DNA from 2 places in the Shewanella sp. 492 genome. Region 1 is predicted to be linked to the other one. Evidence: predicted binding sites of a transcription regulator. Region 1 holds the regulator's gene; the other holds the start of a gene.
The links. Region 1 encodes MetJ, which represses methionine synthesis genes. Its sites were predicted from a motif close to TAGACGTCTAGACGTCTA; they were not measured.

Region 1 (4,432 bases):
GCCCAGCAACAGGGTATCGCCCTTATCATTAGCACAGATAAAACCGGTGATCACTAGGCGTTCATTAGGGTGAGCATTCAGCATCGCCTGCACTTTTTGCTTTGATTGCCCTATGCGAATTTGCGGTACCGCCCCTTCATCGGCCACTAATAAAGTGCGCGCATCCACATCGACTGCCCCGACGCCTGATTCACGCAGCAGCGCGGCAAGTAAACGCGATGACCAGCGTTCGCCAAAACTAACCACTTGATTGCGTTGGTAATCCGTTAAATCGGCAAGAGAAAGTAATGTGCTGAGTTGGGATTTATCGGTCGATAGACGCTCGCGCAAGCTGCGCGCCTGTTCGTTAGATAACAGTTGCTCGATCAGATTTTGCTGGTAACTGATCAACACTTGCAACTCTTCTTGCCACAACAGACCGGACTCGGTTAGCTCAAGTAATTTATATAAAAAATTAGTACTCTTGCCCGCAGCAGAAACCACGATGAGATCATCGCTATGGCCATGGGTGAGTAATATATGAGCGACACGGCGGTAACAATCTGCATCCGCTAAACTAGAACCGCCAAATTTATGCAAATGACATCGTGTCATTTTTTGCTCCTCAATACCTTTAACAACTTACCGCGATAGCCGCATCTAAACCCGCTTGAATATCTGCCACCAGATCGTCACCATCTTCAATCCCAACAGATAAACGAATAAGGGTATCTTTCACCCCTGCCTCTAAACGAGCCGCTGGCTCCATCGCTCTGTGGGTCATGGTAGCAGGAACCGCCACTAAGCTCTCTACTCCACCCAAGCTTTCGGCTAAAGAGAAGTATTCTAACGCATTTAAAAAGGCAATAAGCTCTGCTTCGCCACCTTTTAACTCAAAACTGAGCATGGCACCAAAACCTTTTTGCTGTTTTAACGCGATCTCATGGCCTGGATGGTCCGCCAAACCAGGATAATAGACCTTATCAACGGCGCGATGACGGGTTAGCAAAGCCAACACCTGCTGTGCGTTGGCTTGATGCTGACGCATTCTCACCGCAATTGTTCTTAAGCCGCGTAGGGTCAAATAGCTATCGAAGGCTGAGCCGGTTAACCCTAAGGTATTAGACCACCAATGTAACAGCTCACCCACTTCAGCATCTTTAGCGACAACCGCGCCGCCGACCACATCGCTATGCCCGTTGATATATTTAGTCGTTGAGTGGATCACTATGTCAGCGCCGAGCAACAGAGGTTGTTGCAAGATAGGCGATAAAAAGGTGTTATCGACTACCACTAGCGCCCCCACTTCATGGCTCTGGCTCGCAATCGCTGCGATATCGACCACGCGCAGTAATGGGTTCGAAGGGGTTTCTAACCAGACCATTTTAGGTTGGCGAGCAATAACGTCTGCCAAAGCAGCGGCATTCGTTTGGTCAACCACTGCCAGTTTAAATGCCCCTTTCTTGGCGAGGTGGGTAAATAGTCGATAGCTGCCGCCATAGCAATCGTGCGGCACCACGAGTAGATCATCGGGCCCCAGTAAATTGGTTACTAAGGTGATGGCCGCCATGCCAGTGCAGGTCACTATGCCTGCCGTGCCACGTTCGAGCTCCGCTATGGCGTCAGCCAAAATACAGCGAGTCGGATTACCCGAGCGGCTATAATCAAAATCTCTCGGTTGTTGATGGCCATCAAAGGAGTAATTGGTCGACAAATAGATGGGCGGTACAACGGCACCATATTGGGTATCGGATTCTATCCCCCCACGCACAGCTGCCGTGGCTAATTTACGCTCAGTCATCTTTTACTCCTAAAGTTAAATCGGCGGCAGTCATCTATACTTTAGAGATGTCTGGACGTCTAAATGTACCTAAGGCAAGCGGTAGCGTCAACATATTTAGACGTTTAGACGTCCAAACATGTAGAAATCTATTTGCAATTAACAAAAATTAGAGGCAATAATTTGACTGTACCCGGTAAGGGTATAAAATCTGCCCCGAATTTGAGAATTAACAGGTGAGTCAATGACTGAGTGGAATGGCGATTATATCAGCCCCTATGCTGAACATGGTAAGAAGAATGAGCAAGTGAAAAAAATCACTGTCTCTATTCCCCTCAAGGTGCTTAAGATTTTAACCGACGAACGCACTCGTCGTCAGGTGAATAACTTACGCCACGCTACAAACAGCGAATTGCTTTGTGAAGCTTTTTTGCATGCTTATACTGGCCAACCTTTACCCCATGATGATGACTTGTCAAAAGACAAACCCGACAGTATTCCAGCCGAAGTGAAAAAGCTGATGACTGAGATGGGCATCGAATGGGAAGACGTCGAGTAAATCGACTTTACCTATCCTGTTTTGCTAAAGAGGGATCGCACTGCGATCCCTCCTCTTTATCACGTCTAAACACACTGCAACCCCTGGTGGTATAGTGCCTGAACTTATGATTGATCCCATGATCCTTGGCCTAGCGTCGCTGATCATCTTTATTGGCGCCCTAACCCAAAGCCTGATCGGTTTTGGCTTAGCCGTTGTCGCCTCGCCGTTACTCTATCTCGTCGACCCAAGCCTAGTGCCCGCACCTGTCATTATGATGGGCTTTTCTATCGCCTTACTCACCCTGCTAAGAGAGAGGCGCGCACTGGAATTTAACGGCTTACAATATGCTTTACTGGGGCGTATCCCTGGCGGAATATTAGGCGCAACCTTATTATTGCTAGCACCACAACCAGTATTGGGATTAGCCATTGCAATCATTGTGGCTCTAGCCGTGGTTCTGAGCCTATTCAAGCTACGTCTCCCCATAAATCGCAGTAATCTTTTTATGGCGGGCATATTGTCGGGGATCTTTGGTAATATCGCTGCCATTGGTGGACCGCCAATGGCTATTTTACTCTCGGGAAAAGACGCCAAACAGTTTCGCGCAGCCTTGTCAGCCTTCTTCATCTTTAGCTCAATGATCGCCTTAATCATTTTGGCTTTCAGTGGATTACTCACACTGCGTCATCTGTATCTTTCAATGCTATTGCTACCATCGGTCCTGCTAGGCTTTGTAGTTGCTAATCGTATTGTCGGCGGCATCGACAAACAAAAAACCCAACGCCTTACCCTGATATTGTGCAGTACAAGTGCGCTGATCTTAGCGGTAAAATCGATTATAGAACTAACGTAACGACCTCAAATAGGTGTCCGTAAAAGGGAATAAAAATCAGCAAACAAGATAATCACTAAAAATGATATGAGGTTCGGATCACGCCCCCAATGGCATCATCACTGCCAAACAGCCCGGTTAAGTCCAGATTAAAGGTGCGACCAATACTAAAGCCTGTACCAACCGAATACAGGTCGATTGCGGTATTGTTTAAATTGTGGCGATAACCCACACGTAACGCCAACCAATCCGTGGTTTTTAGCTCCCCTGCGAAGCGCCAATATTGTGTACTAACCACTTCATCGAAACCTTGATGAGCATTCAAATCGATATCACTTGTTAGGGTAAGTGCAGCCCAATCATAAGCCACCCCAGCAGTATATAAAGGCTCAACTCGATAAGTAAATTGCCGCCCTAATGACTCTACACTCTGTTGTTTTGGGTCGATTAAATTGCGTCCAGACAAGCCAACGGTTAGCCCATTAAAAGGCTTAATTACCACACCAACATCAAGATTAAATACCGTATCATCATTACGATAGGGGGAATCATTACCACTATCAAAAGTCACGTTATTCGCATTAACTACATAATTGTAAGTGTCGATACGCTGTATTTTGGGCGAGAGCCCAACCGATATTGGCATGTTGACAATTGATAGAGGAAAACTCAATACAACGCCAACATCAGACACTCCCCCCGACACCAACGCCCCGAGAGAGCCTAACTCTGAAACATTTGCAGGATTGTTAACATCAAAATGGTCTAAATTGCTTTGAATCGCATCTGCAACACCTACCGCCTCGATATAAGTCTTATGAAACAGTGTCATTGGCATCTGCACCGTCGGCAAGACAATCGATGTACCTTGTGTCGCAGAGGTTCTCTCTGCTTGCGGCGATGCAATCCCCCGCGCCTCTTTAGTCGCATCTAACACTGACAAGACAGGATGATTGAAGAGATCTCCATGTTGATGACTTACGGCAACGTGTGAACTGTTTAAGGCAGAGTTATGTACACCATCATATTGCTGCTCGGCAAAGGAAAACCTAGTGAGACTCATCAGCGTGATTAACACTATTATGCTAAGGCACTTCATTCCCTTTTCTCCCCCCTCCGAATAATGGTCATTTTAAGCGTGTTGAAAGATTAGTACGCTCGATTGTTAAAGATAGTTCATTTCTTAAGTGCTAGATGATATGGCAAGTAAAAATACTGATATTTAGCCCGTATTTAACCTTTACTCCCCCAGCCTCTGCTGCGTAAATATGCTCGATAATCCACTATGGCTGATAAGATC
Region 2 (4,432 bases), 1.2 Mb from region 1:
AACTAAAGACCGCGAAAAATGCGACCTTTCACCAGCAAACTTAAAACAAGCTGAAAACCAAACCAACACAAAGAAAACAAAAAAAGATCAGGTGAAACTCAAAAACAAACAATTACGCAGCAAGCTACGCTACGTTAACGCGGCTCTACGCCTCAGTAATTAGCGTCAAATGACGATCTAAAAACTCCATTTTGGTAAATTTATTACGTTACTTAGCTGCTTTTTAGACCACACACGACTAACATGCTTAACAGAGTAATAAGCAAGGCAGCAATTATCACTGATCAACACAACTCAAAATAGGCGGCGTTCACCTGCAACCAACGCAATAATTCGACCCGATTACGCGACTGGGTCTTACGAAAAATCGATGAAATATGGGCTTTCACTGTGTGTTCGCTGATAAATAGGTGGGTAGCGATCTCTTTATTGCGGGCTCCGCTGGAGACCAGTTCGATGATGGTGCGTTCACGCCCAGTGAGTTGTTGCAAAACGCTAATCGCCTCTTGCTGTAAAGATGGTTGGCCATGTTGAGGAGGAATAAAACGCCGCAATACTTTTGCCAGTAGCCCCTTGTCATACCACAACTGATGTTGCAGTAATTCATGTAGGCCGCTAAGTTGCACTTCTTGGCTATCGTCGCTAAACAGTAGCCCTTGTACGCCTAGTAACAAGGCCGCTTCGGTATTTATCCTGTTACGATTTACCCGATACAATGCCAGCGGCACATAAGGCAGTAAGCGCGGCACGATAAGAGGGATGCCCTGCTTATCGACCGCCGCACCTTGCTGGGCAATAAAATAGAAACTCTGGCATTGCGGATCCGGTTCAAGCTCATCGACCTGACGTGCAATACGTACTCTTAACCCCAGAGACTGTGCCCAAATGGCCAGCTCGCATGGGCTAGATAACTGATGCCAAAAGACTAGCTCGTCAATGTTGCTCATCAAATCCTCCTTGATTTAAATTGCGCCAATTCATACCGAGCAAACAATCATCTATTGCATGCATCGATGAAGTACAGCGGTTAACCACCACAGTTTTCGCTACCGTTTTCGCTACCTTAGTGCAGCCCCGACCTAATGGCTCACTTCGGCTTAACCTGTGGTTTTAAGCTGTTGCAGCAGGCGATTATGCCAAGATGACAACAGTAACACACTGACTATCGCGCCTAATAGCGCCATCGCCATATCTGACTGGGTATCCCACACATAACCCTGAGTTCCAAGGAAGGCTTCGGCGTTTTCACCCGACAAGACCGCCACCCACCATTCGATAAGCTCATAAAATGCCGATAAGGCCAACGCAAAACAGCAGACTAAGAAGCCACACCAAGCCCCGGGCTTTAATACTTGATTACGCAGCAACACTTCTCTGGCCAACAAGGCAGGAATAAACCCTTGGGCAAAATGGCCGACTTTGTCATAATTATTGCGTTCACTTCCCATCAACTCGGCAACCCAGTCGAACAGCGGAACTTCGGCATAAGTGTAATGGCCGCCCACCATTAAAATCACCGCATGGATCAGAATCAAACAGTAAGCCAATGATGTTAATGGGAAGCGCTTACGCGTAAAATACAATACCGGCAGCGCGATCAGTGCTGGCAACACTTCTAAAAACCAGGTAAAGGTATCTTTGGGCTCAATCGCCGACCAGATGAAGACGGCGAAAAAAATCGTGAGCCAGATAATACTTTTATGCAAAATTGGAACTCCTTAGATGATATTGTTTTAATATCGAAATAATGACTTTAGCCATCTAGCCCTCCACACTGATTAAAAATAGTGCTATTTTGAGAGAGCTTTAGCTGTCAACAATCAAATAATTACCAAATATATAGCAACAACCGATAAAGAGGGTACTCAAATCATGGCGAAACACTCGCTAGACAAGGATAAAATTAAGATCCTACTGTTGGAAGGCGTCCATCAATCTGCGGTAGATGTGTTCAAACGCGCCGGCTACAGCAACATTGAATACCATAAGGCATCATTAGGAGAAGAGGAGTTATTGGCCTCGATTAAAGATGCGCATTTCGTCGGTATTCGCTCCCGTACCCAACTGACCGAAACCGTACTGAAGCACGCTGATAAATTAGTCAGCATTGGTTGCTTCTGTATCGGAACCAATCAAGTTGATCTCGCCACGGCCGAAAAACTGGGGATCCCGGTTTTTAACGCGCCTTTCTCTAACACGCGCAGCGTCGCGGAGTTGGTACTGGGTGAGATCATCATGCTATTACGTGGCATTCCACAGCGTAATGCGATTGCCCACCGTGGCGGCTGGCTTAAAAGCGCCGCGGGCAGCTATGAAGCCCGTGGTAAAACCTTAGGCGTTATCGGCTACGGCCACATTGGTACTCAGCTGGGCATTTTGGCCGAGACCTTAGGTATGCGCGTGGTATTCTTCGATATCGAAGATAAATTGCCACTGGGTAATGCACAGCAAATCCACTCACTTGAGCAGCTATTAGCGCTGGCCGATGTAGTGAGCCTGCATGTGCCAGAAACCCCACAGACCAAAGATATGATCGCCGAAGCAGAGCTTGCTTGTATGCGCCAAGGCAGCATATTGATCAACGCCTCGCGCGGCACGGTTGTCGATATTGATGCCCTAGCTCAAGCAATTCGTAGCGAGCGCCTTGCGGGAGCGGCTATCGACGTGTTCCCGGTTGAACCTAAATCGAATGATGATGAGTTTATCAGCCCACTGCGCGGTTTAGACAATGTGTTGTTAACCCCACACGTTGGCGGTAGCACCCAAGAAGCGCAAGAGAATATCGGCATCGAAGTGGCTGGCAAACTGGCCAAGTACTCTGATAACGGTTCAACCATGACCGCAGTTAACTTCCCTGAAGTATCGCTGGCTCAGCACAAAGATGCATCACGTCTGCTGCACATTCACCATAACCGTCCTGGTATCTTAATCAAGATTAACCAAGCTTTTGCAGAAAAAGGCATCAACATCGCCGCCCAATACCTGCAAACCACGGCTGAAATTGGTTACGTGGTAATGGAAGTGAACTCAGATCAAGCCGACGAAGCCCTCGAAGAGATGAAGGCAATTGAAGGCACCATCAGAGCACGCTTACTGCACTGATAGCCTTGAGTAACGCACTTAAATGAATAAAGCCCTATGATCAACATCATGGGGCTTTATTGTTTGCTGTAAGTTTCGCTTAACCACCTTTGCGCCAACGATGATTAACGGTACAATCGTGGCTCTTATTCGTTTATTTCTTGGACTATCTCATGACAGTGTCAACTTCTCAGCCAACCTGGCCTTTAAACGGACAATCCCCAGAGCTGTTTTTTTCGCATCTTAATCACCTAGGCTTAATTGCCGTTACGGGTGAGCAAGGCCGCAGCTTTATCCACGGCCAAGTCACCACAGATATTAGCTCGCTGGGCGCTGAACAATGGCGCTGGGGAGCTCACTGCGATCCAAAAGGTAAGATGCTGGCCAGCTTCAGAACCTTCACCATGGGTGATACCTTGATCATGATGATGCCTCGCGATACCTTGGCATTGGATCTGCCGCAACTGCAAAAATATGCGGTTTTTAGTAAGGCGGAGCTGAGTGATGCTAGTGCAGACTGGCTACTGCTTGGTGTCAGCGGCGAGCAAGCCACTGACTGGTTAAGCCAGCAATTTGGCGCGTTAAATAGCGAACTGACCCCAATCGATAATGGCGTGATTTTACATGATGCAGGCCGTCATATTGTCGTGCTAAAGCAGAGCGTAGCCGACACATTGCTAAGCCAGTTGCCGCAAGCCGTGTATGATGCCAGTGCATGGCAAGCGCTCGAAATCGCCGCGGGTTACCCCAACCTTGGCGCCGCACATCAAGGGCAATTTGTGCCACAAATGTGTAATCTGCAGGCCATCGACGGCATCAGCTTTAATAAAGGCTGTTACATGGGGCAAGAAACCATCGCCCGCATGAAATACCGTGGCGGTAATAAGCGTGCCTTGTATATTGTCAGTGGCACGGTATCTAGCCCATTAACGGCCGATAGCCAGCTTGAAATCGCCCTTGAAGATGCGCTTTATCGCCGCGCCGGCACCATTATTGAGTGGGTACAACGCGGCCAAGAGGTGCTAATGACGGCGGTATTGGCTAACGATACCCAGCTCGATGCCAAGTTACGTATCGCAGGCGATGAAGCCTCACAACTGATCTTGCAAGCACTTCCTTATTCGCTAGAAGAAGCCGAATAATTGCGAATGTCACTCAGTATAAAGATCAAAAAGGCGCATTAAGCGCCTTTTTTGTATCGGTTAAATCCAAGCGCTCTCTGCCGCTGGCCTTAAAGCTCCCACTCTCGCCACTGTGGAGCCATGGGCATTAGCCCATAACACAACATAGTGAATATCAACGCCCAAATGATAAAGCGCCGCCTTAGTGTTAGCTCTGTCACATTCGGTGC

Region 2: the regulator MetJ is predicted to act here: its motif matches at 1,755-1,772, upstream of serA (phosphoglycerate dehydrogenase).

The regions. Positions count from the first base shown of each region.
Region 1 covers NZ_CM181702.1:539,024-543,455, reverse strand. The annotation lists gene AC5YBX_RS02450 (bifunctional aspartate kinase/homoserine dehydrogenase II) at 1-594, opposite strand, end outside; gene metB (cystathionine gamma-synthase) at 614-1,780, opposite strand; gene metJ (met regulon transcriptional regulator MetJ) at 2,004-2,318, shown strand; gene AC5YBX_RS02435 (sulfite exporter TauE/SafE family protein) at 2,425-3,153, shown strand; gene traF (conjugal transfer protein TraF) at 3,209-4,195, opposite strand.
Region 2 covers NZ_CM181702.1:3,406,131-3,410,562, forward strand. The annotation lists gene AC5YBX_RS14990 (helix-turn-helix transcriptional regulator) at 285-947, opposite strand; gene AC5YBX_RS14995 (DUF2238 domain-containing protein) at 1,098-1,706, opposite strand; gene serA (phosphoglycerate dehydrogenase) at 1,873-3,102, shown strand; gene ygfZ (tRNA-modifying protein YgfZ) at 3,255-4,223, shown strand.